One region of the Paenibacillus sp. HJGM_3 genome, then DNA from elsewhere that is predicted to be linked to it. Evidence: riboswitches for the same ligand, from Rfam matches in the RefSeq annotation. Region 1 holds a riboswitch; each other region holds the start of a gene.
The links. Region 1 has a riboswitch for cyclic di-GMP ahead of ACI5FR_RS17530 (S-layer homology domain-containing protein). Riboswitches for the same ligand answer to the same signal wherever they lie in the genome.
Positions count from the first base shown of each region.

Region 2: linked by a shared signal. The riboswitch ahead of ACI5FR_RS03850 (diguanylate cyclase domain-containing protein) and the one ahead of ACI5FR_RS17530 (S-layer homology domain-containing protein) in region 1 are both predicted to bind cyclic di-GMP.
Region 3: linked by a shared signal. The riboswitch ahead of ACI5FR_RS20510 (hypothetical protein) and the one ahead of ACI5FR_RS17530 (S-layer homology domain-containing protein) in region 1 are both predicted to bind cyclic di-GMP.
Region 4: linked by a shared signal. The riboswitch ahead of ACI5FR_RS33005 (hypothetical protein) and the one ahead of ACI5FR_RS17530 (S-layer homology domain-containing protein) in region 1 are both predicted to bind cyclic di-GMP.

Region 1 is NZ_JBJGED010000015.1:100,890-108,978, reverse strand. It holds gene ACI5FR_RS17555 (MBL fold metallo-hydrolase) at 1-28, shown strand, start outside; gene ACI5FR_RS17550 (hypothetical protein) at 112-363, opposite strand; gene ACI5FR_RS17545 (NAD(P)/FAD-dependent oxidoreductase) at 431-1,438, opposite strand; gene ACI5FR_RS17540 (NAD(P)/FAD-dependent oxidoreductase) at 1,771-2,961, shown strand; gene ACI5FR_RS17535 (hypothetical protein) at 3,003-3,278, shown strand; cyclic di-GMP riboswitch class I at 3,477-3,572, shown strand; gene ACI5FR_RS17530 (S-layer homology domain-containing protein) at 3,822-5,825, shown strand; gene ACI5FR_RS17525 (DUF6531 domain-containing protein) at 5,847-8,089, shown strand, end outside.
Region 2 is NZ_JBJGED010000002.1:341,712-349,800, reverse strand. It holds gene ACI5FR_RS03865 (ABC transporter permease) at 1-734, shown strand, start outside; gene ACI5FR_RS03860 (carbohydrate ABC transporter permease) at 748-1,635, shown strand; gene ACI5FR_RS03855 (sialidase family protein) at 1,682-2,785, shown strand; cyclic di-GMP riboswitch class I at 2,981-3,068, shown strand; gene ACI5FR_RS03850 (diguanylate cyclase domain-containing protein) at 3,175-5,181, shown strand; gene hflX (GTPase HflX) at 5,287-6,621, shown strand; gene ACI5FR_RS03840 (methionine gamma-lyase family protein) at 6,631-7,875, shown strand; gene ACI5FR_RS03835 (MerR family transcriptional regulator) at 7,955-8,089, shown strand, end outside.
Region 3 is NZ_JBJGED010000019.1:98,383-106,471, reverse strand. It holds gene ACI5FR_RS20535 (alpha/beta hydrolase) at 1-699, shown strand, start outside; gene ACI5FR_RS20530 (SDR family oxidoreductase) at 1,252-2,010, opposite strand; gene ACI5FR_RS20525 (TetR/AcrR family transcriptional regulator) at 2,202-2,837, shown strand; gene ACI5FR_RS20520 (lipoate--protein ligase family protein) at 2,876-3,793, opposite strand; gene ACI5FR_RS20515 (molybdopterin-dependent oxidoreductase) at 3,829-5,208, opposite strand; gene ACI5FR_RS20510 (hypothetical protein) at 5,377-5,667, opposite strand; cyclic di-GMP riboswitch class I at 5,746-5,834, opposite strand; gene ACI5FR_RS20505 (hypothetical protein) at 6,315-6,599, shown strand; gene ACI5FR_RS20500 (YuzB family protein) at 6,669-6,893, opposite strand; gene ACI5FR_RS20495 (iron-sulfur cluster assembly accessory protein) at 6,938-7,237, opposite strand; gene ytvI (sporulation integral membrane protein YtvI) at 7,384-8,089, shown strand, end outside.
Region 4 is NZ_JBJGED010000050.1:9,652-17,740, reverse strand. It holds gene ACI5FR_RS33030 (ABC transporter substrate-binding protein) at 1-358, shown strand, start outside; gene ACI5FR_RS33025 (DUF2161 domain-containing phosphodiesterase) at 924-1,697, opposite strand; gene ACI5FR_RS33020 (PrkA family serine protein kinase) at 2,149-4,044, shown strand; gene ACI5FR_RS33015 (cold-inducible protein YdjO-related protein) at 4,200-4,397, opposite strand; gene ACI5FR_RS33010 (class I SAM-dependent methyltransferase) at 4,627-5,409, shown strand; cyclic di-GMP riboswitch class I at 5,503-5,586, shown strand; gene ACI5FR_RS33005 (hypothetical protein) at 5,696-5,908, shown strand; gene ACI5FR_RS33000 (VanZ family protein) at 6,077-6,583, shown strand; gene ACI5FR_RS32995 (aldo/keto reductase) at 6,688-7,515, shown strand; gene ACI5FR_RS32990 (hypothetical protein) at 7,596-7,754, opposite strand; gene ACI5FR_RS32985 (efflux RND transporter permease subunit) at 7,838-8,089, shown strand, end outside.

The DNA.
Region 1 (8,089 bases):
TTTCGAGCTCCTTGCATTGCCTAATTGAACGGTTCCAGGTAAAAAAAGTGCCCGCCGTTTTGGCGGGCATTCGTTATTTTCGGAAATACTCGTTCAAACGAAGGGGTCCACCTACATGCGCCACTCCTGCACATCCACCGACGCGGTGAAGCCGCAGGTGGTGCAGTACAGCTGGTGCACGCAGATGTGATTCGCCAGATCGGCAATCCCGTTCGTCAGCTTCATGTCGTCGATCGGGCGATAGGGCGAGTACGGCCCGAGATAATCTTCCGCCCGGCCGCCGTCGCTGAGCGAACCGCCGCACCCGGGACAATGCTTCGTTAAGGTCTGCAAGCCGTTGCAGACCGGACAACCGTATGACAAAGGGCATTCCTCCTAAAAAATCCGGATGGATCATTTAGGATAGAATGCCCTGAATAAAGTCGCTCTACTATGAAAACTTCATGTTGCTGCTGTGCCCTGGCGATAGCTTCGCATCCGGGTCGAAATAAACCTTGGCGTTGTTCACCGCCGTAGGCGCTTCGCCGAACCCGACGGCGATAAGCTTCAGCTTGCCCGGGTACGTCGTAATGTCGCCCGCCGCGAATATCCCCGGAATCGACGTCTCCATCCGCGAGTCTACGACGATCGACCCGTTGTCGATCTCGAAGCCCCATTCGGCGATCGGCCCGAGCGAGGAGACGAAGCCGAAGTTCACGATCACCGCATCGACCGGGATCGTCTGTTCTTCGCCGGTTTTGCCGTGCTTGAGCGTGACGGATTCGATCCGGTCGGTTCCGTTCAAGCGTTCCATCTCGACCGGCGTAATCACGTTCACCTTGGACTGCTTCAGCAGCTCCACGCTGTGCTCATGCGCGCGGAACTTATCCCGGCGGTGAACGAGCGTAACTTGCTCCGCGATCGGCTCCAGCATCAGAGACCAGTCAACCGCAGAATCGCCGCCTCCGCTGACCAGCACTTTTTGACCCTTGAACCGGTTCAGATCGCTGACAAAATAATGAAGGTTCTTCTTCTCGAACGAAGCCGCTTCCGGCAATTCCAGCTTCCGGGGCTCGAAGGCGCCTACACCGGCCGTGATGATGACCGATTTGCAGCTATGCGTGCGCTTGTCCGTGACGACCTCGAAGTTCCGCTCGTCCTTTTTGATCACTTGCACCACTTTCTCTTCCAGATGAATCCCGATGCCGCTGAACAGCTTCATCTGCTCGCGCAGTCGGTCGACCAGCTCTTGCGCCGTTACTTTGGGAAAACCCGCCACGTCGTATATATATTTCTCGGGATAGAGCGCGGACAATTGCCCACCCAATTGCGGCATGCTTTCAATGATTTTCACAGAAGCCTGACGCATACCTGCATAGAATGCGGCAAACATGCCCGCAGGACCGCCCCCGATCACTACGATATCGGTCTGATCCTGAGTTTGATCTTGATTCGACACGCCAAACTACACCTCCGTCAACATTAAGCAATCCCTACTATTATAATCTCCATCCTAGGGGAATGGAAACCCCTTTGTAACAAGTTACGACAATTTTTGGACAAATTATGGCTTGCCATTTAGGCTCCATTCGAGATATGATTGCAGTTGAAATCAAACTGTTCATTCTTGAAAAAACGTGTCAAAATCAGGTTATGAAGACGTCGAGAAACGTTTAGAATAAGGAACATACGGTCTCTCTTGTACCCGCTTGTGTAATTTTTCACAATGAATGCAGGAGAACCGAAAAAGAGAGACAACTACTACGGATACGGAAATGGAAGGGATCCAAAATGAGTACAGTGCCAAGAATCGTCATATTGGGAGCCGGCTATGGTGGAGTGCTGACTGCACTGCGGTTGCAGAAGGAACTGAATTACAACGAAGCCAACGTCACGCTGGTCAATAAGCACGATTACCACTACATTACGACGCATCTGCACATGCCCGCAGCCGGGACGGACAATCCCGAGAACGCGCGTGTCAGCATCTCTAAGCTGATCGACGAATTCAAGATCGATTTTGTGAAGTCGACGGTCGTCCAGATTAAGCCGCAAGAGAGAAAGGTTGTCTTGGAGGATGGCACGCTGTCGTACGATTACTTGGTGATCGGGCTGGGCGGCGAATCGGAGACGTTCGGTATTCCGGGGCTGTCCGAATACGCGATGAATATCCGCAGCATTAACAGCGTTCGCTTGATCCGCGAGCATATCGAATACCAATTCGCCAAGTTCAAGCGCGAGCCGGATCGCAAAGATTATTTGACGTTCGTCGTAGGCGGGGCCGGGTTCACCGGCATCGAATTCATCGGCGAGCTGGCGGACCGCATTCCAGAGCTGTGCAAGGAATTCGACGTCGATCCCGCGCTTGTCAAGATCTACAATATTGAAGCGGCCCCAACCGCGTTGCCCGGCTTCGATCCGGAGCTGGTCGAATATGCGATGCAGGTGCTCACCAATAAAGGCGTTACGTTCAAAATAGCCACGGCGATCAAGGAATGCACGCCGGATGGCGTCCTGCTCGCTGACGGCGAAGTGATCAAGGCTTCGACGGTCATCTGGACTGGCGGCATCCGCGGCAACCGGCTCGTCGAGCAAGCCGGATTCGAAGCGATGCGCGGCCGTGTGAAGGTAGACGCGTATCTGCGCGCGCCGGGCCACGAGAATGTGTTCATCATCGGCGACTGCTCCCTGATCTTCAATGATCAAGGCCGCCCATTCCCGCCAACGGCCCAAATCGCCATGCAGCAAGGCATCGCCACCGCTAGCAACCTGGTCGCTGCGATCCGCAACCAGCCGCTCAAGGAGTTCAAGCCTTCGATCAAAGGCACCGTGGCTTCCCTCGGCAAGGGCGAAGCGATCGGTGTCGTCGGCAGCCGCAAGCTGAAGGGCGGTACCGCGGCGATCATGAAGAAACTCATCGACATGCGCTACCTGTACACCATCGGCGGCATTCCGCTCGTGCTGCGCAAAGGCAAGTTCTGATGGAAGTTCCTGCGCCTAACCGAGAGTAGGAGGCGAATGCCGTGAGACATTGCAGCGTGCAGGTTCGCGGATTATTGACCCGAGAAGAGCTCGACCGCTACAACGCCTTGATGGAGGTAGGGTCGTTCCTCGAGAGTCAAACCCGATACGATCTGTCTTACACCGTGCAAAAGGAAGTCGACCTTCTCATCCAACCCGCCATCGAACGGCTGAAGGAAAAGGGCCGGGAGCGGGATCGGGCGACGGCGGAATATTTGAGCCGCTTGCAGGCCGGTCAGTCGGATGAGGACGATGATGAGGACGACGATACGAAGTAAGGTAATACCCAACAATAAAATGGCTAAGAAGCTCTGGTCGCTTATAGATAGCGGCTGGGGCTTTTTTTTGTTTTTTAGCAGAATGTGTCGAATTTCACAGAAACTTTGCGTAAGTTATGGCAATATGTAGTAGATTACACTTCTTTTGAACTATTAGATACATGTTTGTTAATGATTCCGAAGACGCAAAACCAAGTCTATGAATAAAGGCAAACTCGTACGAAAGTCGGGGGCGCAAAGCCACGGGTCTACCATCGGTCACACATTTCCGATCACGATAGCCGGGTTGCTCTTAGGAGCTTGGTTTTTTGCTGTCCAAAAACGATCGGAAAGAGGAGAGAGAAGGATGCAACAAACCAAACAAGGGCTGCAGCGAATAGGAAGGGTCATCCTTCTAACGATGTTGGCGGTAATCGGGTTGATCGCCTTAGAGCACTCAGGGTCATTGATGAAAGCCATGAGTCACATCTCATGGGAGGATAGCCGGGTTGCTCTTTAGAGCTTGATTTTTTATTTTGCAAAGAAAAAAGGAGTGTTATGGATATGAGCATCAAGCATTTGAGACAATTATTTTCAAAAAGAAAGATAGCTGCTGGACTATTAGGGGTGTTGTTATGGATCCTTCTACCGCTACCGGGCACCAATGCCGCCGTAAGCTTCTCCAACCAGGATATGACAACCCCTACCCCGGTTGCTGGGTCGGACATTGGCATATCAGGAAGTTACATGATTTACGGTGATGACGATGCGGATGGAAGAACACAGTTATTCGTAAGAGATTTAATAACGAATACCGTTACCGCTATTACCTATTCAAACCAAGCCAAGCGTAATCCGTCCATTGGCGGATCGCTCGTTGTGTGGGAGCAGTTTGCCGGTGGCATGTTTTGGGATATCTACGGTTACGACATCTCAACAGGCGATACTCGAAAGCTGAACGCGATCTCAGGGGCCTACTCCTCTCCGAGAACGGATGGCCAGCATGTCGTATGGTATAATCCGCTCAATCTCGGGATGTTCCTGTATGATAGTGTCTCCCAACAGGCACAAGCGATCGGCAAGGGCAGAAATCCTGTTGTTGCGAAAGGCAAGGTTGTTTTTGTGAATTCTCACAACGAAGGGCTAAGCCTTTTTACTATTGCAACCGGGCAGACGGAGAAAGTAGTTGATTTACAAAGTGACAACTCTACCGGCTGGCTCAATTTCAACGGCTCCTTTGCGGTGTGGAGACATAACGTAGGATATCAACATAAATACGTAATGATGGACATTAACAATCTAGCGGATGGTCCGAGAGACTTAATGCCGTTAAAACCAAACACGGTCGAATACATGGGTATTCAAATCAGTGACACATATGCCGCTTGGATAGAAGATCAGAACGGGCTGCCTGCCATTAAGGGTGCTTACCTTCCCAAAGCGGAAACCTTTCAAATTGCCCCGGGCTCGAGTGACAATATGCTGTACTCTCTTGTGGGTGGTAGCGCAGTTATTCGGGGGCCGGGAGATACACTTTTATATCGAACTATTGTGCGCACCGAGACTACAGATAATCCTGGTTCTGGATCTCTCAATGATGTACCTGGGCATTCTACGAAGGTCCAGAGAATGGTTGGAGCAGACGGTGGGGAATTGGAAACAGCAGACAAAGAGGTCAATCTGGTTATAAATAAAGGGACCTACACGAAGGAGACACTCGTTACTGTTGAACCAGGTGATGACGCAGTCAAGAGTGGTTCGTTTCAGCCACAAATGAAGCAAGTCAGCTCGATTTGGAAGCTTTCCTTTGAGCAAGGGAATCAGCTGCTTGCACTGTCCATTCGTTTTGATGCCTCGAAGCTGCTTCCGCAAAAAATAATGAAGCTGGGCATCTACCGATGGGATGAAACAACAGGAGCTTGGGTGTACGAAGGTGGGAAAGTACAGGTAGATGCTAAGCAAGTCTCCATGGATGTTCATAAACCTGGCGTATACGCTCTCATCCTATATGATGTAAGCTTCCAAGATATTCAGGGTCACTGGGCGCAGAACGCGATCGAAATCCTTGCTTCCCGCTGGGTTGTGAATGGTATGACGGATGAGCTATTTGCGCCAGAATCCACACTAACCCGGGCACAGTTCGCCAAGATGCTGGGTGGAGCCCTAGGGCTTAAGGAAATGAAGCCAAACTCATCTTCGTTCTTAGATGTGGATTCTTCCCACTGGAGCTATGGCTGGGTCGAAGCGGCCTATCAAGCGGGCCTGGTTCAAGGTGACGGGAGAAACTTTAATCCTGATGCCTCCATCACTCGTGAACAGATGATGGTTATGCTGGTGCGTGCGCTTAACCTAGAGAAAGAAGCCCAGCAGATCCTTGATACAGATATGATCTTGCCCTTTTCCGATAGGGGCGACATCAGTGAGTGGGCGAAGCCTTATGTGGCGATTGCCGCTCGACAAAAGCTGGTAGAAGGCGATTCACTCGGCATTCATCCCGTTGATTCTAGCAATCGGGCACAGGCCGCAACCGTTATGATGCGTCTTCTTATGCAGACGAATAAACTATAGGATAGGGGAAACGAATAGGCTATGAGAATCTTACATAAAAGTAGACAATGGCTCTCTTTTAAAAGGAAATCCCTTATTTCTTGCTTATTGATTATGGCAATGGTTTTATCAGGACTGCCCTTGTACCCAGGAGATCATATCGACAAAGCGCACGCTGCTACAGTACTAGAGGTTCAACCTCATGTGTTTAGTCCTGTTTATGGGGGACAGACCGATATCAAGTTCACCTATGATGATCCAGACAAAGGCCAGACCAGTCACTCTACAGCCATTAATGTTTGTGAGCCCAATGGAGTAACACCGGAAATGAAGCAACATATTGCAAGCGGAAGCTATCCGACAAGTCCAGTGGGGCAACCTCCTATTATCAACGTTGTTACGTGGAATGGATATACAGGCGGGTCTCCTATGGCGGAAGGTTCGTATAATTTATGCGTGACGCCAACCGATGCACCTACAGAAGATGAGGAAGGCAACGAAGTGTACTACGGACAAATAGGTTCTTTTGAAATCTTCAATCCGAACCCTCCAGCTCCCAAATACATGTCCTTGGAGCCGAACGTAGACCAGGTTACACACATAGTTAGCGGAATAGCGGAGTTGGCGAACCCGGATATCACGAACAATTCCGAAAACGTCGTTACCGTTGAAGTTGACTACTATTATGCCGATGAGAACGGCCAACTGGGAGCAAAGCTGGAGACCAAGACTTATACGACGCCAGTACTCGCTAGAGACAACAATACTGGCTATTGGGCAGAGCACCCGAATTTTTGGGAGGGGAAATCGGTAGATGCCGCTTACTTTAGCTCTTTCCCAGATAAAACGACCAAAACCCCGCAGGACATGACTGGAAAATGGTCTGTGGAATTGGAGCTTAACGCTTATCAAATTGCCTTTATTAAGGCCTACGTGACTCGCGGCTATGACGGAAAGAAATCCGTCCTCTCCGATGACATTAAGGTACTGCGATATTATGCTCCCGACTATGGCGTGCTTTGGGAAGCGCTGGCAGGCTATTACTACAAAGCCTATGAGATAAATGAGATGAATGCCAAAGTAAAGGAAATAGCGGAAACCAATCAAGTTGAGATAGAAACGTGTGTGGGTGAACAGCCGTGCCCGCAATACATTCAGAAAACTTGGAGCGTCCTTTTATTCGACCCCATACGCTCAGGTAATGTAGTAGATAATGCGAGTAACTATTTGTTAGAGAAGATTGCGTATAAATTCGGCAAGCCCATTCCGGTAAAAGGCGATCCGATCAACTTAGCAACGGGTGACTTTGCCTTCAGCCATACGAACATGAGCCTGCAAGCCATCATGCCGCTAGACTTTACGGCAACGTATCACAGCCGAGATACCTATGATGGAGCGCTAGGCGTCGGCTGGCACCATTCGTTTGAGTGGAAGCTGGAAAAGCGGGATCAGGAGATCATTTATGTCACATCTCCCGATGGAGCCAGTTATCCTTATGTGCCAAGCGACAATGGCAAATATATAACTCCTCTAGGTATGTATAATACGCTTGAGAAATTAAACGATGGTACCTACCGCATGGAAACTCCACAAAAATGGAGTTATATCTTCAGGGAAGATGGCCTGCTATACAGGATTACGGACACAAATGGAAATAAGATCGATTTTACCTATAAGGGAACTCTGTTAACGAACGTAAGTACTCTTGGTGCAAGCATGTCGATTACGTACGGGAATGCTAGCAAAATCCAACGGATTACCGATCATACGGGTCGGTATGTGGAGTATGAATACAATCAGGTTCGGCATGAGTTGAACGCGATTCGGCTCCCGGATTCGGCTACCATTCGCTTCACTTATGACGATCAGCACCGAATGACCGAGATTAATAACCCGAATCAAAGCTCAACTCTTCTCAATATTTACGACGATCAGGATCGCGTTATTAAGCAGCGAGATTTCTATGGAGCATGGACTGAGCTTACCTATGTACCGGAAGAGAAGAAAACCATTACCAAAGACGACAGGAACATTGTAACGGTATACGAATATAACAACAGATATCTGCAAACGGCAATTCATTATGCGGATGGCATAATAGAGCGGTTCACCTACGATGCTAACGATAACATGACTTCCAAGATCGACCGCAACGGGAACACATGGAGATATGAATACGACGAATCAGGCAACTTGCGCCACATCATCGATCCTTATGATTCTTTGACCGTTATCGAATATAACCATCTAAGCAAGCCCGAGACGATAACGGATGCGGTCGGAAA
Region 2 (8,089 bases), on a different contig from region 1:
ACAACTTCAACCAGCTGTTCGGGGACATGTTCTTCTGGCGCATCCTGCGCAATACGCTCATCATCAGCGGCTTGCACATCTTGTTCGGATTTCCGGCGCCGATCCTTCTAGCATTGCTGTTCAACGAACTCGCGAACGGCAGCTTCAAGCGCGTCGTCCAGACGATCTCCTATTTGCCCCACTTCATGTCCTGGGTTATTTTGTCCGGGATTATGATCGAGCTGCTGTCCCCATCGAGAGGGGCGCTTAATTACGTCATTACGCTGTTCGGAGGCGAGCCCATTCATTTCCTGGCCAACCCGGACACGTTCGTCGGAGTGCTCGTCGTCAGCCATTTGTGGCAAAGTGTCGGCTGGGGCAGCATCATCTATCTGGCGGCGATCGCCGGCATCAACCAGGACCAGTACGAATCCGCGACGATTGACGGAGCGAACCGCTTCCATCAAATCCGCTACATTACGCTGCCTTCCCTGGTTCCGGTCATGACCGTCCTGTTCATCCTGAACGTCGGGGGCGTCATGAATGCCGGCTTCGACCAAATTTTCAATCTTTACAATCCGGCCGTGTACAGTGTAGCGGATATTATCGACACATATGTATACCGCATCGGGCTCATTGATACGAAATACGGGTTCTCCACGGCTGTGGGCTTGTTCAAGAATGTGGTCGCGCTCGTGCTGGTCGTCGGGACGAACTACATCGTCAAACGCTTTAACGAATACGGAATTTGGTGAGGGGGACGGCCAAGTGAATACTTATAGGTCCAAGAGCTTGCTAAGCCGATCGTTCGATTGGTTCAACATCGGGCTGATGGTCGTGTTGTCCCTCCTGTTCCTCTATCCGTTCTGGAACCTGATTATGCTGTCCATGACCGCGCCGGCTTACGTCGACAAGCTGGGCCTCCGGCTGTGGGCGGACGGGATCAATCTGGCCTCATATAAGCAGCTGTTCAGCAGCGACATTATCTACATCGCCTATCGCAATACGATCCTCCGCACAGTCCTGGGGGCCGGACTTACGGTCATCGTCACGATGTGCGCGGCATACTCGCTCTCACGCCGAGATTTGCCGTTCCGTAATGCGATTACTTTGTTCATGCTGTTCACGATTGTTTTCAACGGCGGACTGATCCCCACCTACTTGAACATCCGCCACTTGGGGCTGCTGAATTCCATGTGGGCGCTCATCCTGCCTACGCTGGCCAATGCTTGGTATATCATTTTGGCCCGTAATTTTCTCATGGGCTTCCCGAAGGAGCTCGAGGACTCGGCGCTCATCGACGGCGCGAACCCGGTGCAGGTCGCTTTCCGCATCATCTTCCCGCTCTCGATGCCGATTATTGCCGTAATCGCCTTATGGTCGGGCGTCTCCCACTGGAATGCCTGGTTCGATGCGATGATCTATTTGCGGGAGAAAAGCGATTTCGTGCTGCAGCTGCTCGTGCAGAAAATTTTCCAGCAGGACCGGATCGACACGACGAGTACGGGCATATACATCCAGATCACGACCGAAGTGACGAATCAGTCGGTCAAGGCCGCGACGATCATTGCCGCGATTACGCCGATTATCGCCGTGTATCCGTTTCTTCAGAAGTATTTTGCCAAAGGGGTTATGATCGGGTCGCTGAAAGGATGAGATGGGTTTAAATCAGGTTGATTTAGAGGTTAAAGGAGGACTTGCAATGGCCGTCATTAAAACGATTAAACATGTAGAGATTTACAAGGATGAGCATTATAACACGTTTCCGACCATCATACGGTTGAACGACGGATCTTACCGGATCGGCTTCCGGCAAGCGCCCGATCGCCGCACGGCCTATGACGGAGCGATCACGCACGTAGACGCTTCCTCGAAGGCCGTCACGATCCGTTCGACGGACGGTCTGGACTGGGATACGGACGCGACCATTATATGGGATGACTTCTTCCATGGCGTTCAGGATCCCAGCCTCAATGTGCTGAGAGACGGGACGATATTCGTCACCTATTTCACCTGGAAGGTGTACGAACGTGACGATGCTCCCGCAGAGATGAAGCCGGGTACTTGGCACCGAGTCATGGATCGCTGGATCGGCCGTATGGCGGGCTGCTATTCGATCCGTTCCGCAGATGGGGGACAGACTTGGGATACGCCAGAGTTGGTGGAGCTCGGGGATGTTGTCATCCGTGGGAATTCCGTGGAGCTGGAGGATGGAGCGATTCTGGCTCCGTTCTATGAGCGGGAGGGCGATACATTCAACGTGACGGTAGGGCGAACGGAGGACCGCGGACAGAGTTGGGAGCGTCTCGCCGTACTCCCCGGGTATGAAGGGCAATACCATTATCACGAGCCGAACCTGTTTCAGACGGAATCAGGCAAGCTGATCCTGTTCATCCGCAGCGTGAAGCTGAACAAGGAGCCGGGAGAAGAAAGGACGGCATCGCCGCTCTTCACGTCCGAGTCGCACGACGGGGGGCGGACGTGGAGCGAGGTCAAGATGTGGCCGATCTACTCGCCAAGTCCGTTCAATGCGCTGCGCCTGGCGGATGGACGGGTGCTGCTGAACTATGGGTATCGGCTGGAGCCGTATGGCATCCGAGCGCTCTTGCTCGATCCGGAGTGTACGAACATTGGCACGGCTCCGGAATATGTCATCCGGGACGACGGCTACGGAACCGATATCGGGTACACGAGCGCGGCGCAACTGCCGGACGGACGTGTGCTGATCACTTATTATTACTATCTCGAGGACGGAACCCGGTATATTGCAGGGTCAATTTGCGAGCTGGAGCGAGATGAGTCATAAGACCTATTTTTGACATTGTTCAAGACTTAGGCGAATAGACAAGCTGATGATGGGATTTCGTAAGAAAACAGTTATGATAAGCGATCATCGATTTTTGTGTCAAATATCACAATTTGGAATATTCTGATAAATTGGCTCTTGGAATCGATTTGCATTCGTGGTATAGTAAAAAAGAACTAATTTTCAATCCCCCGTTTTCGATAATGGCAAACTTGTCGAAAGGCAAGGACGCAAAGCCACAGGTCTAAGGTTCTTCCCGAACTATGACAGCTGGGTTGCCGAAGAAAAAACAGGATCCCTATGTTTTTTTGATGCATACCCAGCTGTTCCGATTGTGCTATCGGAATGGCTTTTTCGTTTTCAGGTGTTTGTGATGAAAGGAAGATCCTATGCTAAAACCGATCATTCGCTTGAAATGGCGCTCTAACCTTCCGTACGAACGAATGGAAGTGCTCATGATCCCGCTCGCAGTTTTCACATCGGCCAGCGCGATCGCAGCCGGACTCGACCGTGGCTTCCAGCTCGCCGTTTCGATTGCCTTTTCGCTCAGTCTTGCACTGCTCGTCCGCAATCGCTCCTCCAGGCTAAAATCGAATATGTTCGCCGGATTGGCTTTTGGACTTCTCTTCGTCTTCCTCCCGCAAGTAGATTTCTACTGTTTTCGGTTCATCCTGTATCCTTTGCTGCTCCTGTTCGCTCTGATCGAGCCGAATCCGCGTATCTCATTTGCGGCGGGACTTTTATCGTCCTTCTTTTTGCTCCGGTATCAAGGCCATTTGGAGAGCGAAGTGCTATGGTCGAATATGTTCGCCGTCCAATTGAATGCACTCGTCTATTCCTTGCTTGCTCACATCATCCGAAGGTTATTGAAGGAGCGCAACGAATACCGGCACTTGTCCATGATCGACTCGCTGACGGGGCTTCACTCCCTGCAACAGACGCTGTTGTTCGGGCAAAAGCTCCTTGACGTCGGGCGGCGGGTGAGAGTCTTATTGATCGACCTTGATCATTTCAAGCAAATTAACGATACATACGGCCATATGGTCGGCAATCAAGTGATCGTCCATTTCGCGGGAGCGCTGAAGAAGATGACCGAAGGCTTGAACGGGGTGGTGGGCCGGTTGGGGGGCGATGAGTTCGTGCTCGTCGTAGAAGATCACGCTCGCACCGAGGAGCTGCTGGACAAGATCGAAGGGCGACTGAACCAAAGCCGCTATATTCCCGAGCGCGGGGGCGACCCGCTCCTGTTTACTTTCTCCATCGGCGAGGCCGTCTCGACCGGACACACGAAGGATATGGAGCAGCTGATGCACCTGGCCGATCTGCATATGTACGAACGCAAGCTGCGCAACCGGGCACCGCTTACGCTGAATCAGTCCGAGCAATTGTTCGAGCACCATCCCGACCCGATCTGCACGTTCGACAGCCAGGGCACCCTGCTCGATATGAATCCGGCTGCAGAGGAGCTTCTCGGTTACAAGGCCGAAGAGATCAAGGAGCTCACGTTCAATTCGATTATATGTCCGACTGAGCAAGCGAAAGCGTTGGAGCATTATATGACCTATACGGTCAAAGGCAGTCCGATCGATTATGATGTGACGGTAATGACCGGCAACGGCAAACAAGTGCCGGTTCACGTGATGAATATCCCGATCATCGTGAATCACAAGATTGCCGGCTTCTACGCGCTGGCCAAGGACCAGAGTGGTATCAAGCTCGAGGAGGAGCGGCAGCGCGAGGCCGACAAGCTCGACGCCATGTCCCGCACGGCGGTCAAATTCACTGAGGAGCTACAGGGCCCGTTGAATGCCTTGTCCGAGGTAGTCGAGCTGCTAATGGAGCAGGATGCAGAACGGACGCCGCTCTATGGGGTTATGCGCCGCGAGTTGGAGCATCTGGCTCTCCTCCTGGAGGGCGGGACCCTCCCTACGAAGCCGATGGGTCCTCTCGAGCTGCACTCGCCGGCGACGCTCGTCGCACAAGTTGTCCGCCTGCTCGAGCCCAAGGCGTTCATAGCCGACGTTCACTGGGAGATCCGGTCGGATACGGATATGCGGGACATCCTCTGCGATGCGTCCCGGATTAAGCTGACGCTTCTGCACTTGATGACGAACGCTCTGGAGGCGACCCCGCCCGGCGGATGCGTCTTCATCGATCTGGTGCAGGAGATGGACGCGGTCGTCATCCGCATTCGCGATCAGGGCGGTCCGCTGGATGATGAGGCGCTCCGGCAAATCGGGGATCGTTTCTACACGACCAAACCATATGGGCTGGGGGTCGGGTTGTGGGTGTCGTCGCGGATCGTGCGGGACCATCAAGGCTCGCTGTATGTGTGCCATAATCCGGGCGAGGGCACTACCGTGCAGATCAAGCTTCAAGCACGGCAAGCACTATGAAAAAGCTCCTTTGCGGAGCTTTTTTTAGATCCGTCCTTGCTGTGGTACAATAAGACGAGTTTATTGGAAAATGGACATCAATCTGGCAAGTCCGGAGGTAGATGCATGAAAGTGTCCTCGCATGAGGTGAATGTACGTCAAGAAGAGAAGGCGGTCCTCGTCAGTCTCGTGCTGAAGAGTGACCGGCTGACGGAAGCGATGATCCAATATTCGCTGGAGGAGCTCGTCCGTCTCGCGGAGACGGCGGGCGTCGAAGTGCTCGATACGATGGTGCAGGCGAAGGACGCGGCAGATTCCCGGTGGTTGATCGGCAAAGGCAAGGTGGAAGAGCTGAAGCTGCTCCTGGACGGTCATGGTGCCAACGTCGCCATCTTCAACCAGGAGTTGTCCGGGGCGCAGGTGCGCAATCTGGAGCAGGCGCTCGACGTCAAAATCATCGACCGGACACAGCTTATCCTCGATATATTCGCCCAGCGGTCGAAAACCCGTGAAGGCATCCTGCAGGTCGAGCTCGCCCAGCTCAGCTACTTGCTGCCCCGGCTGTCGGGGCAAGGGAAGAACTTGTCCCGTCTGGGAGGCGGCATCGGGACGCGAGGTCCCGGGGAGACGAAGCTCGAGACCGACCGCCGTCATATCCGCAACCGGATCAGCGAGCTCAGATCTCAGCTGCAGGAGGTGGTGCGGCATCGCAGCTTGCACCGCGAGCGGCGCAAAAAGACGGGCGTGTACCAGGTAGCGCTTGCCGGGTATACAAATGCCGGCAAATCCACGTTGCTGAATCGGCTGACCGAGGCGGACGTCTATGCGGAGAACCAACTGTTCGCCACACTCGATCCGACCTCGCGCAGCCTTCAGCTGCCGAACGGCCAAGAGATCGTCTTGACGGATACGGTCGGCTTTATTCAGCATTTGCCCCACGATTTGGTCGCGGCCTTCCGGGCTACGCTGGAGGAAGTGAACGAGGCGGATCTCATTCTCCATGTCGTGGACAGCTCTAGCGAGATGCGGGAGGAACAGATGCGCGTCGTGCATGAGGTGCTGCAGGAGCTAGGGGCGCAAGGGAAAGAGATGCTGACGGTGTTCAACAAAATCGATCTGCTGCCCCGGAATCAGGTGGAGTGGCTGACCGCGGAGGGCGATCTGCTGCGCATAAGCGCCTTGAATGAGGCTGACCTGAACCAACTCAAGCTCGCGATTCAGAATCAATTGATGGGCGACGTACACCGGTTCGTCCTGCCGGCCGACCGGGGGGATGCGATCGCGCTGCTGTATCGGGTCGGAGAGGTGCTCGAGCAGGAGGCGGAGGAGGACGGCCGTCTACAGTTCAGGGTCCACGTGAAACGGAATGAATATGAAAAGCATGCTTATAAATTGGCCCCGTTCATAACCGAATCCAGTCGGGATTCGCGGCCGGAGGCAGAGCCAGGGAGAGGCGAGTAGAAGATGCAAATGCCGGAAATGCTGATTGGGCGTATGGAGCAGGCGGAGGAGACGGCCGCGCCCATGATGAAGCAAATCGACCGGGTGGTCGACCGGAATCAGTGGAAAGTAATTAACGCGTTCCAAAAATACAAAGTGAGCGATTACCATTTCTCAGGCTCGACGGGTTACGGCTATAACGACCGCGGCCGGGAAGTCCTCGATCTCGTATACGCGGAAGCATTCGGAGCGGAGGCGGCGCTAGTGCGGCCGCATTTCGTCTCGGGCACGCATACGATCGGCACCGCGTTGTTCGGCGTATTGCGGCCGGGCGACCACATGCTGTACATCACCGGCCGGCCCTACGATACGCTGCATAAAGTGATCGGGCAGCCCGGGGACGGGACCGGCTCTCTGCAGGATTGGGGCATCCGGTATGAAGAGGCTGCGCTGCTCGACGACGGCCAGCCGGACTGGGACTCGATCCGGGGGAAGATCACGGCGGAGACGAGAGTGATTGGGATTCAGCGATCACGGGGATACGATTGGCGGCCCTCCTTCTCCGTGCAGCAAATCGCCAAAATGACGGCCTTCGTCAAATCGATTAAGCCGGACGTTGTCGTTTTCGTGGACAATTGCTACGGAGAATTCACCGAGGACCGGGAGCCGACCGAAGTCGGGGTCGATTTGATCGCCGGCTCGTTAATTAAGAATCCCGGAGGCGGCGTAGCCCCAACAGGCGGATATATCGCCGGGCGGAGGAAGCTCGTCGACCTCGCCGCCTACCGGCTGACCGCGCCGGGCATCGGCGGCGAGGTGGGGGCGACGCTCGGCACGATGCGCAGTTTGTTCCAGGGGCTGTTCCTCGCCCCGCACCTCGTCGGCCAGGCGCTCAAGGGTGCGGTGTTCGCCGCCGCTCTGTTCGAGCAGCTCGGCTTCGTCTCGCATCCGCGCTGGGACGAGCCGAGGACCGACCTGATCCAGGCGGTCCGGTTCACCAGTGAACGCCATCTGATCGCGTTCGTGCAAGGCATCCAGAAGGCGTCGGCGATCGACGCCCATGTCGTGCCCGAGCCGTGGGACATGCCCGGCTACGAGCATCCCGTCATCATGGCCGCCGGTACATTCATCCAGGGCGGGAGCCTCGAGCTGTCGGCGGACGCGCCGATTCGCGAGCCGTACATCGCCTATATGCAGGGCGGCCTCACCTATTCGCATGTGAAGCTCGGTGTCTTGACCGCGGTTCGCAATATGATGGATGCGGGTTTATTGTAACGAAACCTTACATGTCTTGACACGTCTGAGGGAGAATTGTACAATTCATGTAACCCCTTTAATTGTGGAGTGATGGCTCATGAGTGATGATATTCGCAGGAACATGGCATTATTTCCGATCGGGATCGTAATGAAGCTGACCGACCTCACCGCTCGGCAGATCCGGTATTATGAACAGCATGAGCTGATCATCCCGGCCCGGACGTCCGGCAAC
Region 3 (8,089 bases), on a different contig from region 1:
ATTATTAAAGAACATATACCCTCCGAGAACTTGGGTGAACCGAGAGTCATCCGGGTCGCGTTGCCCCCCGGTTATAACGAACTGCTGACGTATCCGGTCATTTATTGTCAGGACGGCGAAGACTTCATCAACTTCGGGCGCATCGTCACTCAGCTGACGAAGCTCGTGCTAGACGACGGCATGGAGCCGGCCGTGATCGTCGCGGTCGACGTCGACAAGGCGGTGCGGACGGAGGAATATGCCCCGGAAGGGTCCCGATTCGCCGCATATTGCCAATTCTTCGCCAAGGAGCTGCTGCCTTATGTAGAGAACCGTTATCCGATCCGCCAGGGAGCGGACGCCCGGCTGCTCGCCGGCGATTCGCTGGGCGGGACGGTGTCGCTGCACCTGGCGCTCGACTATCCGGACTTGTTCCGGCGCGTCCTGTCACTATCGGGTGCATTCTTGGCGAGCACGCAGGAGCGGCTTCAGGCGGAAGGGGACTTGAGCTGGCTGGAGCTGTACATGCTGATCGGGCTGCAGGAGGAGTCTGTGGAGACGACGCGGGGTGTGTTCGATTTCCTGGCGGCCAACCGGGCAGCGAGACGGCTGCTCGAAGAGCGCCAGTGTCGTTTGACTTACCTGGAGCGGGACGGCAAGCACCTATGGGGCTTTTGGCAGAACGCGCTGCCCGATGCGCTTAGGCACTTTTTGGGCTGAGGCGGAAGGGTCTTATTCAGGATATCCTTGCGGATCGCGCTTCGCTTTTCAAGGATCCCGAATTCGATGGGGCTGCAGGAGGGTAGACCGAAAAAATAGCAGCTATATGATCCTCTAATTGAAAATCAAGGCCTTCTAGCTAAGCAATAGATGAAAAATTTTCCGCTAATGATTCCAAAGATTCGATTTGCTGCCCGACTTTATGGATTAGCTGCAAATTTTTCTTTTATTCGGTTGGAAAAACCGAAGATTTCGAGAATAACAGCCATTTTTTCATCTAATGGTTGTCCATGCTTACGCCGTGCATCCACTTTGGTCCTGCAAGTCTTCTTGTGCCGCGATCTATTTCGATCCACCTATTTAATTGGCGGCAATCCGGGATCATTGCTCGTAATCATAGCTCCAACTTGGCAAAAATCGAACTAAAGCGCGCTCCCGCCCCGACGATCAACTTACAAGTGGGCAAATTCGAACCAGAGTACGGTAATCGTCGCGTTTGCTTAACAAAAAACTCTGGAGCGCGTTCGCTCCAGAGTTTTATTGCATTCTATCTTAATAAGCCGTCCAACCCGCATCGGCGGTGACGACCGTACCGTTCACGAAGCCGGCTTCGTCCGACGCGAGGAAGAGCGCCACCTTGGCGATTTCCTCCGGCTCGCCGGAACGCGGGTTCATGGCCGCTCCCGCCATCGCCCGCTCCATGCCGAACGGGTTCGGGGCATTCATCGTCGTCCCGATATTGGTGTTCACGCCGCCGGGTGCAATCGCGTTGCAGCGGATGCCCTTGTTCGCATATTGGAACCCGACATTTTTCGTAAGCCCGACGACCGCATGCTTGGACGCCGTGTAGGCCGCGCCCGCTCTGGATCCGTACAAGCCCCCTACGGAAGCGATGTTGATGATAACGCCGCTCTCCTGCTCGAGGAAGAGAGGGAGCGCCTTCCGGATGGTCCGCATCGGACCGGTCGTATTAATCGCGATGACTCGCTCCCAGAGCTCATCGGTCAATTCGGCCGCCGGAACGAAGTTGTCCATAATGCCGGCATTGTTCACCAGGATATCCAGCTTGCCGAACTTCTCCACAGCCGTATCGATCATTTGCTGCACGTCGGCTTCGACGGCCACGTTGGCCGCCAGCGCGATCGCCGTGCCGCCCTTGGACTCGATCCCGGTGACAACAGTTTGGGCCGCTTCGACTCGAAGATCGGAGACGACCACCTTCGCGCCTTCCGCCGCGAACAATTCCGCTATCGCCTTGCCCATCCCGGAAGCCGCACCTGTGACTACCGCCACTTTCCCAGCCAATCTCATGTTGCCATCCTCCCTATCTATTTGTATTTCCCAAAGACTGTTTTTTTCAACAGATGTATATTTCTTAACACCTGTTGATTCGAGTATAATAAAAATCGAATAAGGCGCACAATCAGTAAAAAAGTTCGTTTTGTAAGGTAACGTACATTCGGAGTCCTTTTGTTCAATAACAAATGTAGGGAATGGTGGAAATGGCGGCAGCGGACAAAAAATCGGACCGGCGCGTCGTGCGCAGCAAAGAAGCGCTCCGAGCTTCATTATTGGAGCTAATGACGGAACAAGACTTCGGGTCGATCTCCATTACCGAAATCGTGGAGCGCGCCAATTACAACCGCGGCACGTTCTACTCGCATTACGACAGCAAAAAAGCTCTGCTCGACGACATCATCTCGGAGCTGATCGAGGACATGCTGCGTTCGTATCGGGCCCCTTATGAGAATGTGGAGATTTTCCATATTGACGAGCTGGGGGCCAATTCCATTCTCATCTTTGAGCATTTTTATCAGCATGCGGCTGTGTATCAAATTCTATTCAAGAGCGACGTCCTTCCGAATGTCCGGGAACGCATGCTGGTGGCTTTGAAGCAAATCGCCATGGAGGATCTGGAATATACGAACAGCGAGATCGATCAGGAGCTGATGGCCGTCTACACGATCCATGCCCTGCTCGGTCTCGTGTTCCATTGGATCGAGAGCGGGTTTAAGGTTCCGCCCTCTTACATGCAGGACCAATTGATCAAACTGATTCATTATCGTCCCCGCACCGCGGTTACCATCAACAGAAATGCCGCCCCTTCCCCGAAAGGAAAGAACGGCACTCCCAAATAACTGTTTTCTTCTACCCACTACACCTTACCCGTTACCCATTACCCGCCATACCGCTGTTTCAGCTCCGCGGCCTTCCGCTGCAGCTCGTCCATGCTCGGCAGCGCCGAATGACGCTCCAGCCGCCCTCCCCGCTGCTGGAGCGTCTGACGGAGCGCCAGCGTGAAAGTCCGCATCGTAATGCCCTTCCCGCCGGCCAAACTGACTAGGCTGCCCATCGTCCCCGGACGGATGATCGGGTAAGACAGCAACGCGCCCCTGCTGCTCTCCTCTGCTTCACGCTCGCTGTCTGGCTCTACCCCCACCGCCGCTGCCGCTCCGTCTTGCGGCTCCAGCCAGCCGTCCCGCTCATTGTTCTCTTCGCCCGTAGCCATCTCGTAGAACATCCGCACCATCTGGGCGCGGCGTTCGGCGTGACCTTCCACGACGACGAACGCTTGGACGGCATACGCTTTGTTTTGCCGGCGCTGGGAGATGCCGCAGAATTTCCGGCCGTCGATCGACAGATCGAAGTCGCCGGGACAGTAAGAGCCCTTCACCTCGCCGGTCTGAATGTCGACGCCGAACCGCTGCAGCGTCTCGGCGATCAGATCGCGCATCTCCGCGAACCCGGCGCGAAAGTCCGGTTTGCCTTCCCCGACAGGCAGAATGAGCGAGATGTTGATCACGCCGGGGTCGAGCGGAACCGCCGCTCCCCCGGAGCTGCGGACGCCTACCTGGTACCCTTGGGAGCTGAGCCAGCTCATGCCGAGCTCGGCCATCGGCAAGCGGCGGTCCCGCAAGCCGAGCACGAGCGCCTTCTCATGCCGCCACACATGGACGAGCGGAGCGGCTCCCTCTCCCACACGGCGGCACATGAGCTCATCGTAGGCGAACGGATAAAGGACGTCGCCCACTAAGGTACGCTCGCTCGTATCGTGAATGTAGAACGGTTCGTCTATGCTCCATCTGGCTGTCATGTTTTAGTGCGACTCCTTTATATACGATTGGCGTATTACAAATTGCTCTGCTTGGGCTTCAGCCCGGGGACCCACGCATCGACGTCGTACCCGCGCACTTCCCAGTAGCCGATATGGTCTTCGGCGATGAGCTCGATATGCTCCAGCCACTTGACCGACTTGTAGGCGTACATCTTCGGCACGATGAGCCGTACCGGTCCGCCGAGCTCCCGCGGGATCGGCTTGCCGTCGAGCAAGACCGCGACCATCACGTCGTCCAACGACGCCTGCGCGAGTGTCAACGCATCGGTGTAGACGCCGTCGCCGGAGTAGAACTTGACGTACTTGGCCGAGGGCTTGACGCCGGCCATCTCCAGCAGCTTCGTCAGTTTGATGCCTTCCCATGTATTCTTATACACCGACCAGCCGGTCACGCAGTGGAAGTCGCTCACTTGCACCGTTCGGCCGAGCTCGATGAACTGGCTCCAGTTCCATTCCTGCGGCCGGTCGACCAGCCCGGTAATCTTGAAATACCAGTTCTCTGACGTGAATGTCGGGAGCGGAGTGACGGTATAAATGCGGTACTCGCCCTTGCTCCCGCCGCCCACCGGCACGATTGAATCCGGGAGCGGCTGCGGGTCCGGCACCATCTGATTGCCGTTCCACTGAGGCTCGAGGTCGGCCAGATTGACGGTCCCGCCTCCGCTGCCGAACAGCCATCGCACGAACTTAGGTCCCACCAGCACGACCAAGAGGCCGGCGAACCCCCAGCGGATGAACGATCTGCGGGTGTACAAGACGTCCCGCACCCGATCGGTTACGGAGCGTGGCGTGGCGGTCCATGTCCTCCCTGTGGCCGCCGCGGCAATGTCCCCCCTCCCGGGGCCCGAACCTTCGCGCGCCCTCTCGATCTCCGCATCGCGCTGAAGCACGGCTCCCGGGCGCTTCATCTTCAGCCAGCGGCTGCGGGAGACGGAATGGTACAGCGCGTACGGTACCCCGACCCACGTGAACAAGTCGTGGGCGCCGAGCGCGGCGTTGCTCCACAGGGGCGGCAGCCGCTTGAACTGCCACAGCACGATCCCGGACACGATCCAACCGACGAGCAGGACGAGTACGATACCCAAGTTCCATTGCTGCTCCGGCTTCCCCTTCAGCTGGCGAATGTGGCGAACCATGCGCGGGAGATACAGCACGACGACGATGGTGGAAGCTACTCCCAACCAAATATGGATGTGCTTCGTCCATACGCGCCCCTCGCCCAACACCCCGCGCAACGACGGGATGAACAGCACGATCCCGGTCACCGCAAGCAGCAGCACCAGCCAGGCGTTCCAACTATGCAAGGCCGCCAGCTTTTTACCAAACGACTTCTTCCTCCATTTGCTCATGACCCCCACCGCGATCCGCTCCTTCTCAAGATCCGTATTAGCCATTCTGCCCAAACCGCCGAACTCCATGATCTTCCTTCATTGTATAGCAAAATAGAGGCGTGCGAAAGATCGCGAGTGCCAAGTCCAAGCCTAAACAAAAAAGCGCCCCCTTTGCCATGCCTGGCAAATAGTCGGCGCTATGTATGCAGCGGACGAACGCCCGTCGCGCAATTAAGCCCATTGCGGATTCGTCTTGCCCAGCAGCAGGTGGAACCATGTTAAGAACTTGGCATAATGCCCGGGACATCGGAACGAGATCTTGACCTCGCCCTTCCAATAAAACGTGAACAGGCTGTTGTCGCGACCGATGACGAGCTCTACATCCCAGCAGTTGTCGCTTAGTTTGTACTTGTCTCTGTTGAAAAACAGCTTCGGGCCTTCGGACGTCTGGTACATGCCGAAGAAATCGCCGCCCACTTTGAAATAAAATCCTTGCTCCGCCGCGAATGAAGTGCCGTTCACGGGTTATCCTCTCCTTAGCTGTGATTTGGAAACTGATCGGTCCGATGGAGGTATGAAAATAAAAAACTTCAACCCTCTTTCGGTAGCTGGCTGGCGTTGCCCAAGTACTGGCAGTAGCCCCTGTAGCTTTGCGACGCTGGCTTTCGCCAGGTTTGCCGGTTCGAGATTGTTCGAAGTTTGTCGATTTTCTATAGATGCTTACCCAAGCATAAAGGATCATCTCTATGAAAGCATCGTTCTTTTTTCCTATTTTTCTTGCAACTCTATTGCATTCCTGAGACACACGGTGGGAAGAAACGGAAAACCGGGTTGTAATAACCCGGTTTTCTGCGGGGGAAGACACCCCCTGCGGACGACCTTCCAGGTCCGCAACCAGCGCCTCATGCCTATCCCTAGTTCTTGCTTCTCTCTCGTAACCCATCGTTAGTGGCTGCACCACATTAACCACAGTATGAAGAAAGGGCGAACATGGATTGGACAGATGCCCGATTGGCGCAAAACTTCTGTGTGTTTCTCCCTCCCGGCCATCCATCCTATGAGGACGTCCGCCACCCCTTCTAGCAGGAAAGTAGGAGAAGCCTCCGCCTATATGCTATGATGAGAGAACAACCCCGGCTGCGGCCGGAGCTCCCCCTACGAGGTGCGGCATGATCCCGAATCACAGACTGCTCCGGCATTTGGCCATCCTGGAGCTCGCTCTGGCGCTCTTGTTCGCCGGTATATCCCTCTACGCCTTCCTGCGGCATCCGGACTCGCTTTCGCTCCAGCTTATGCTGGTCGTGATCGGGCTCGCGGGTGTATTGAACGGGCTATTCCTGTTCCGGAAGGTGAAGCAATCGAGACAGCGCCCGCGGCCGCGTCCGGAGCGTGCCCCCAGCGCTTCCGCCGCCAACCGGGCCGTCAAGGGACGGAAGCGCAAGGGCAATCGCTGAGCGATGGAACCCGAAAGTAAGAGAAGAGCATCCTTTCCATGACGGAAAAGCTGCTCTTCTTTTCGTTCATCAAGCTTTGATGTATTTCCGTGCTTTTTCGATCGCTTCGTCTTCCGTCGGCGCGGTAATATACCGGCCATTGATGAAGATGAACGCCGCCCGCGAGCAAGGTCCGCAGTAGGACTTGCACCCCACCTTCACCTCGGTGCCGGGGGCCAGCTTGTCCAGCTTGGCCAGCGTCGTTTTCACCTTCATATGCCTGCATTTGTCACAAATCCGGATATCGTTGGCCATCGTCTGGCATTCCTTTCACTGATCCGACAACCGTGCCCGTAGCTCTACACCCGGGAGCCCGTCTTGCTTGGGTTGGTGATGAAGAACCCTTCATTCGGGACGTACAAGTAGTCGATTTTGACGCCGTCAAGCGTGTCGTCGTTTTTCTCCAGCAGCACTTCAATGCCTTTATCGGTCATCACGACCACATCATTCTCGTCCTGCTCGTCCAATCCCAAGGCATACTGGACAAGTCCGTTATGCGTGAACTCCACTTTCACTCTGACCTTCAAGCCTTTATTTTCTTCCAGAGCCAATTCCTTTTCTAGTACCTTGGCCGCGCTGCGCGTTATTTTGCAGTTCATGCTCGTCACTCCTTGTCCCATGGATCATCAAAATCATATCATGTTTTCCGCGCATCGTCTAATGGTCGGTTCGTTGCTCTTGCGGTTTGTACCATGTAAAATAGTGGGAGACCCTTCTTCCGGGCGAATGACAGTGAGGTGAACCGATGCTTTCTTTCTACAAAAAATACTACAAAACGATCTTCGATATCGGACTCATGGTTCTAACCGTGTACCTGTTCATGCTGGCGTTCAGCTACATGTATCGAATCGCGACCCCGATCTTCATGGCCTTCGTCATCTTCATGATCATCGAACCGCTGGCCAAGTTCCTGAACCGCCGCGGGATGAAAAAGTCGATCGCCACCGCCATCTCCACGATGCTGTTCATCCTCATTATTTTGGCCGTCTTCATCGGGCTGGGTGCGATCTTCGCCGCACAGATCTACTCGCTCTCGCAGAAAATTCCGGAATACGCCCGGATTCTCCAGGATCAGATCGTGAATAATGCCGCCTATTGGCAATCCAAGATGGAGGCACTGCCGGAGGACGTCGTGGAGAAGACCAAATCATACGCAGGCACGATTACGACCCGGGGCGCCGAGCTCGCCGCCAAGTTCCTGGGATGGATATTCTCGCAGCTGACGACGTTCTCCAGCTTTATGGTGAACTTCTCCATCGGGATTATTCTCGCCTATTTCCTAAGCATCGAGATCGAGACTTGGAAGCGGCTCGCAACTGAGAAAACGCCCCGCACGTTCAAGAACGCCTTCTTCTTCCTGAAGGAGAACGTATTGAAGGGAATCGTCACCTACTTGAAGGCGCAGCTCAAGCTCATCACGCTGACTTTCGTCATCATCTTCATCGCGCTGC
Region 4 (8,089 bases), on a different contig from region 1:
TATCACCACATCGAGCAAGCATAAGGACGAGGCGTTTGCCGCGTTGACCGCCATGCTGTCGGACGATGCGCAGAAGCAGATCGCTGCGATCGGCAACACCTCGGTATTGAAGGACAACAAGATCAACGAGGAATTTTTCGGCAAAAGTCAAGATATGCTGCAGAACCGAAACCGTCTGGGCTTCGTCAAAAACCAGCCCGCGAAGCCTCCTGAGTCGATCACCAAGTATGACGCCACCGCGCATGGGATCCTGCGGGCCCAATTCAAAAAGTACGTAACCACGCAAACGGACATCAACACGGTATTAAGAGAGGCGGAAGAATTGATTAATAAAGCGATTGCCGACACTGGGAAGTAAGGATTCGTCCGTAATAAATCTCATACTGGACCAAAGGATAAGGGGCTGCCCTCAAGTAGAGATTTCTGCTTTTGGGTCAGCCCCTTGTGTTAACTGGATGGTGCAGCGCACAGCTGGTGTGTTTGGCTGTCTGTAGGGCCGGTTTCCGGCCATGCAGCGCACAGCTGGTGTGTTTGGCTGTCTGTAAGGCCGGTTTCCGGCCTTGCAGCGCGCAGTTGGTGTGTTTGGCTGTCAGTAAGGCCGGTTTCCGGCCATGCAGCACGCAGCAGGGCGTGTTTGGCTGTCTGTAAGGCCGGTTTCCGGCCTTGCAGCGCGCAGTTGGTGTGTTTGGCTGTCTGTAAGGCCGGTTTCCGGCCTTGCAACGCGCAGTTGGTGTGTTTGGCTGTCTGTAAGGCCGGTTTCCGGCCTTGCAGCGCACAGCTGGCGTGACTTTCTGCAAGGCCAGTTTCCGGCCTTGCAGCGCACACTGGTGTGTTTGGCTGTCTGTAAGGCCGGTTTCCAGCCTTGCAGCAAGGCTGGACTATCTCCGTCCACCTGCTTACAGCCTGCGCCCGCCTATTACACCTCACGTCTCCCGCTCGCTGGCGGACGCCGCCGCCAAAGCCGCCGGCTCCGCCGGCGCGGCTTCCGCGGCCTTGCCCGCGAGCATCTGCGCGACGATGTCCGCGTGCTGCGTAAGCGCCTGCTCGCCGGCGGGCGTCAGCCGGTACACGCCGCGCTCGACGCGCGCGAACCAGCCGTAATAATTGTGCCGCAGCAGGAACGGCACCTTCGCATTGCCCGTCCGCTCCCGCAGGGCGCGCGGACTGGACGGGCCGTACTGGCGCAGCCAGTACGCGCAGTGCAGCGCCTTCTCGCGGTAGGCGGTCATGAGCTTGCGCTGCGTGCTGCCGCCCACGTTGTAGTCGCCCGAGCGCTCGCGGAACTCGTACAAGAGCCGCGACGCCTTGAGCTTGCTGCGGCGCGGCGTATAAGGGGCCGGGTCGCACAGCACCTCGACCGCCGGCTTGCGCCGCTTGTAGAACCGCACCGTGATCAGCCCAAGGCCGAGCATCCGGCACAGCCGGGTGAGATCCGACCATCGCAGCTGGTGCGGGGCGCGTCCGGTCTCCGGCAGCTCCACGCCCAAGTACACGAGCTCGCTCTGCTGCTGCCGGTCGATGCCTTGGATCACAAGCGGCAGATTGAAGGTCTTCTTCAACTCTATAATGATGGGCGGCTCGTCCCCCCGCATCGCGACCATGTCGCAATGCCGGACCTCGCCCTTCACCTCGTAACCTAGCGATTCCCAGTAGGATTTGATAGGGGCGTACAGCTCGGTTTCGCTTCGGATGGCCAATCGCTCTCGTCCTTCCTGAATCTCCGCGCAGGCGGAGAGATGTCATCTTTCCTGACAATTCCCGATTCTATTATAGCATGCGAAGCAAAGTTGCAGCGTTAAAGTCTCGGGGTCCCCGCAAAGGAACAGGATGATTCTACGAAGGCACTCTTCACTTTGTGGGCTTTCTCATGCAAATTAATGGGCAACTTCACCGCCTGTGGTGCATATGGATGTAATACCTGCAAGAACAATCAGCACCTACCCCCACGAGGGGAGCCGAGCTCTCGGAAGCAGGTCGCGAAAACATTATGCGGGGACCCCGATTCACATCCTGAGAACGTTTGACGTAAAGGCGGATGGGCTGTTGCTATGCGAAGACAGATGGCCAGGATGTCCAGCACCCGAGATCTGCATCAGGAGAGAAGCTTTTACATTTCGTTTAGCCGTGTACAGATGAGAGGAGGGCACCATGGACATTTTTAAACGGATACTGGAGCACCGGCGGGAGCAGGAGCAAGCTGCCTGGAGCGGGTCGTTCGCTGAGTATATCGATATTGTCAAAGTCAATCCAGGAGTCGCCAAAACCGCGCATGCGCGCGTGTACGATATGATTGCCTGGCACGGGATCGCCGAAGAGAACGGGCATAAACGATACAGGTTTTTCGAGAATGAAATCTTCGGACTCGATCGCACCGTGGAGAAGCTGGTAGAAGAATACTTCCATTCGGCGGCGAGGCGGCTCGACGTGAAGAAGCGCATCCTGCTGCTCATGGGACCGGTCAGCGGAGGCAAATCGACGATCGTGACGATGCTGAAGCGCGGGATGGAACGATATAGCCGCACGCCGGAAGGGGCGGTATATGCGATCAAAGGCTGCCCGATGCACGAGGAGCCGCTGCACCTCGTCCCCACCGAGCTGAGAGCCGACGTAGAAAGGGAGCTCGGGGTCAAGATTGAAGGCAGCTTATGCCCCTCCTGCTCGATGAGGCTCAAAACCGAATATGACAGCCGGATCGAGGATGTGCAAGTGGAGCGTATTTTCCTGTCGGAGGAGGAGCGCGTCGGCATCGGGACATTCAGTCCGTCGGATCCGAAGTCGCAGGACATCGCCGACCTCACCGGCAGCATCGACTTCTCCACGATTACGGAATACGGCACCGAGTCCGATCCCCGGGCTTACCGGTTCGACGGAGAGCTGAACAAAGCGAATCGGGGCCTTATGGAATTCCAGGAAATGCTGAAGTGCGACGAGAAGTTCCTCTGGAACTTGCTGTCGCTGACGCAGGAGGGCAATTTCAAGGCAGGCCGGTTCGCACTCATCTCCGCCGATGAGCTCATTGTGGCCCACACGAATGAATCCGAATACAAATCGTTCATCGCCAACAAGAAGAACGAGGCGCTTCAATCGCGGATGATCGTCATGCAGATCCCGTACAACCTGAAGGTGTCGGAGGAGGAGAAAATTTACCGCAAGCTCATCCAGCAAAGCGACATGAAGCACATCCACATCGCACCGCATTCGCTCCGCGCGGCCGCGATCTTCTCCGTCCTGACCCGGCTCAAGGAATCGAAGAAGCAGGGGATGGACCTCGTTAAGAAAATGCGGCTGTACGACGGCGAAACCGTGGAGGGGTTCAAGGACGCGGACCTGAAGGAGATGCAGAACGAATACATCGAAGAAGGCATGACCGGCATCGATCCGCGCTACGTAATCAACCGCATCTCGAGCGCGCTCATCCGGCAAAACCTGGAGTTCATCAACGCCCTCGACGTGCTGCGCGCGCTCAAGGACGGCCTCGACCAACACCCTTCGATCACGAAGGAGGAGCGGGAGCGGTACTTGAACTACATCTCCGTGGCGCGCAAGGAATACGACGAGCTGGCGAAGAAGGAAGTGCAGAAGGCGTTCGTCTACTCGTACGAGGAGTCGGCGAAGACACTGTTCAACAACTACCTGGACAACATCGAAGCGTACTGCAATTGGCAAAAAATCAAAGACCCGCTGACCGGCGAGGAGATGGATCCGGATGAGCGGCTGATGCGGTCGATCGAGGAGCAGATCGGCGTCTCGGAGAACGCGAAGAAGGCGTTCCGCGAGGAGATCCTGATCCGGATGTCGAGCTACGCGCGTAAAGGCAGAAAGTTCGAGCACGGCAGCCACGAACGGCTGCGCGAGGCGATCGAGCGGAAGCTGTTCACCGATCTGAAGGACATCGTGAAGATCACGACATCCACGAAGACCCCGGACGAGAATCAGCTGAAGAAGATCAACGAGGTCATCAAGCGGCTGGTCGACGAGCACGGGTATACGACCGGTTCGGCCAACGAACTGCTGCGCTACGTGGGCAGCCTGTTGAACCGCTGAGCGGCCGAAGACGAGTAAAGCTTAAAGCGAAAAGCGTAAAGCCCGAAGTTCGCTCACATGGAGCGGGCTTCGGGCTTTAGTTCGCAGTGACGCTAGGAATTTGGGAATAAGAACAAACGCTGGACACCCCGACGGCTTGGAGCGAAAACGGTGCCTTACCTCGATCGCGGCTGTTTCGCTTTGGCCAGCTTAGGCAAATGCTTGATGCTGCGGATCATCTTGCTGCGGCACAGCGGGCATTCCGGCGATGGCGCCGTCGTCAATTCCTCGCGCACCCAGGCTTTGCAATCCCGGTTGCTGCAGCGATAGATCGGCATCGGCGTCAAGTCCGGTTTGGTTACTTCGGTTATCAAAGCGATCGTACCCTCCTGTAGTTGAACATTCCAAAGGGCACTTTATCAAATATGGCCTGGATTATCAAATGATAGAGTTTTCGGGCAAATGCGTCTATTTGGCTGCAGCAGCTCGTGCTCCTTAGGTGCTCGTTCCGTTATAGGCATCGATTATAGAATCGATAGTTATTATATATTTCACTTATAACGTTTCGTGCGTCAAACTGGTACTAAAAGGAGAGTGAGTTGCATGGAATGGAACCACGCACCGCAACCGACAGACTGGAATTCCACCTTGTACGACCGGCAGCTGGGCTTCGTCTCGGCCTACGGGATGGGGGCCGTGGACTGGCTGGCGCCGAGGCCGGGCGAGCATGTGCTCGACCTCGGCTGCGGCACGGGCGATCTGACGGCGCAGATCGCCGCGAAGGGAGCCGCCGCCGACGGCCTGGATGCCTCGGAGGCGATGATCCTGGAGGCCCGGCGCAAGTACCCGGGCCTGCACTTCGAGGTGGCGGACGCGCACGGCTTCCGCCCCGCCCGCACGTATGACGCCGTGTTCTCGAACGCGGCGCTGCATTGGATGACGCGGCCGGCAGCCGTCATCCGCGGGGTAGCCGCGGCGCTCCGGCCTGGCGGCCGGTTCGTCGGCGAGTTCGGCGCCCGCGGCAACGTCGAGCGCATCGTGCATGCGCTCGAGCAGGCCGTAGGGCGCCTCGGCATTGACGCCGCCGCGCGCAACCCCTGGTTCTTCCCCTCGGCAGGCGAATATGCGACGCTGTTGGAGGCCCAGGGGTTCACGGTCAGGCGGCTCGTCACGTTCGAGCGGCCCACGCCGCTGAACGACGGCGACCATGGGCTGCGCCACTGGCTCACCATGTTCGGAGGAGCCTATTGGAGCGGCCTCACAGCGGAGCAAGTCGAGGCCGTCATCGCCGACGTCGGGCAGGCGCTCCGAGCGGAATTGTTCGCGGACGGGGTGTGGACGGTGGACTACGTCAGGCTGCGGTTTGAAGCGGTGAAGCTGATGTAAGTAAAGCTGACAACAATTAGTGCTTTGGTCCTATTACGCCAAGGGGAGTAGTATGATACTATTTTCTCTGTTTGAGAGGTACGATAGTTCATTAGCATGATATGGCAAACCCGCACGAAAGGCGGGGACGCAAAGCCACGGGTCTACAGCGAATGCTATGACAGCCGGGTTGCCCAAGAGCGGATGGTAGACGCTGTCTTTAGGGCAGCGTCTTTTTTGTATTTATACGCATCGTTTGGTTGGTGAGGCAACGCGTCACTTTGTGGGAAACTTAGGGGGTGAAATAGTGGATGAAGTAAAGCAGTTGAAAACCGATCTCCATCGGCTGACGGTGGAATTGATCGGAGGCTGTGCTTACTGCTCGATGATTTCCTCGAACATTGAATTCAAAACGCCGATCTATTGCACCAAGTTCACCGGAGCGATGCACCCGACCTGTGTCGACGTGGCGACTTGCCTGTCATGCCAGGAATACAAGCGCGGAACGGCGGTATCGTGATGAAGTAGACGTTTTTCAGAATAGGGGCTGATCTCGGTGGTGTTGCAACCCGCCGGACAGCCCCTTCTCTCATTTCGCCCGGGTTGTCAAGTTGGCGTCCTTTTGGAATTGATTTATAATCAAGGAATACGCTTGTACGAGAGACCAAGGCCGGGAAGGGGCATGCAGGTGAGAGCAACATCTTACATACGATGGATTCCGGCCGTTTTGATCATGGCCGTCATTTTTTACTCCTCCTCCCAGCCGTATCACAAGCAAGATATGAGGCCGAGGCTGCACAAGCTGTTGCCCGAGAAGCAAATTGCCGAGCAGTTCTCGGGAGTCCGGTTCCAGTACGCCGGGGAGGTCGTCAGCATTCAGCACTTGGGCGTGCCGGGCTTCGTAGAATTTTTCATCCGCAAGGGAGCGCACTTGTTCATCTATATGGCGTTGGGGGCGGCGGTTGCGTACGCGTTGTACCGAATCCGCCGGAAGGCGGCGCTATTCGGACTCAGCGTTCTATTCTGCGCCCTGTATGCGGCCTCGGATGAATTCCATCAGAGCCTGACGGGCGACCGGACGCCGCTCGCGATCGACGTCGGCATCGATACCGCGGGGGCGGTCATCGGCGTGGGACTTTATTTGCTCTTCCGTATCATCGCTGCAAATTTCCGAATATCCCGATCCCATCCATAGATCAGGGACCGGCGGCGTACAGTCCCGGATCTTTTATTTGATTAGGGAACGGTATGCTATAATGAGGGCTATGCGCCACCACACTATCGATTGGAGGGGTTCGTATGATTTCGAACACATTCACCATTTTGAACAATGGAGTCGAGATGCCTCGGCTGGGCTTGGGTGTCTGGAAAGTGACCGACGACAAGGTGCTGATCGACGCGGTGCACGCGGCCGTGAAGGCCGGCTACCGCAGCATTGATACGGCGGCGATCTATGGCAACGAGGCGGCGGTCGGGGAAGCGATCCGCACTTGCGGCGTTGGCCGAGGCGAGCTGTTCGTCACGTCGAAGGTGTGGAACAGCGAACAAGGCTACGATTCCACGCTGCGGGCGTTCGAGACGAGCATGGACAAGCTGGGGCTCGAAGTGCTGGACCTGTATCTGATTCATTGGCCGGTTAAAGGCAAATATAAAGACACCTGGAGAGCGCTGGAAAAGCTGTATGCGGACGGACGGGTACGGGCAATCGGCGTAAGCAATTTCCATGTGCACCACCTGGAGGATTTGCTGCAGGACGCGAAGGTCGTTCCTGCCGTAGACCAGGTCGAGCTTCATCCGCGGCTCACCCAGCAGCCGCTGCGCGAGTATGCCCAAGCGAAGGGCATTCAGATCGAAGCTTGGAGCCCGCTGATGCAGGGCGGCGAGCTGCTCGACCATCCGCTGCTGGCGAAGATCGGAGCCGCGCATGGCAAATCGGCGGCCCAAGCCATCCTCCGCTGGGACATCCAGCATGGCCTTGTTACGATTCCGAAGTCCGTCACGCCTAGCCGGATCGAGGCGAACGCGGCGATCTTCGACTTCGAATTGACGCCTGAGGAGATGGCGTCCATCGACGCGCTGAACGAGAACCGCCGGGTCGGGGCCGATCCGGACAATTTCAATTTCTAATCGTCCCCTCTGGTGGCGAAGAGCAAAGACCGTCCGGATTCCGGACGGTCTTTTCGTGATGCGTGGCTTAGGTAGTCAATCTAGAAGGCATACCGCTTGAGGGCGGTATGGCCGGTCGGCAGTCCCCAAATTTTGCCGTCCACCGTGGCCATCCCCGTAATCCCGGTCAAGCCGGAGACGGGCAGCGAATGCGTGGCGACCTCGTAGACGAAGGGTGCATTGACTTCCCGGACTAGCATTCGCTATGATTTAGCTGCAAGAACGACTTTTGAACGAGCTATTCTTCTATATAATGCCTGTACATAGGAAGGTTGAGAGCGGCATGATTATGACCAAATTCAGCTTGCGCAATCCGATCGCCATCGTGATCCTGGTGCTGCTGGTCGCCTGCGGAGGTGTTTACTCGGCCACGAAATTCAAGCAGGAGTCGATGCCGGATATCGCCATCCCGTACTTATTCGTTACTGCGCTGTACCCGGGAGCGACGCCGCAAGAGGTGCAGAACGAAGTGGCGATTCCGCTCGAGCGGGCCCTTCGGCAAGTCGAAGGGGTTCAAGTGCTTGAATCGACGTCG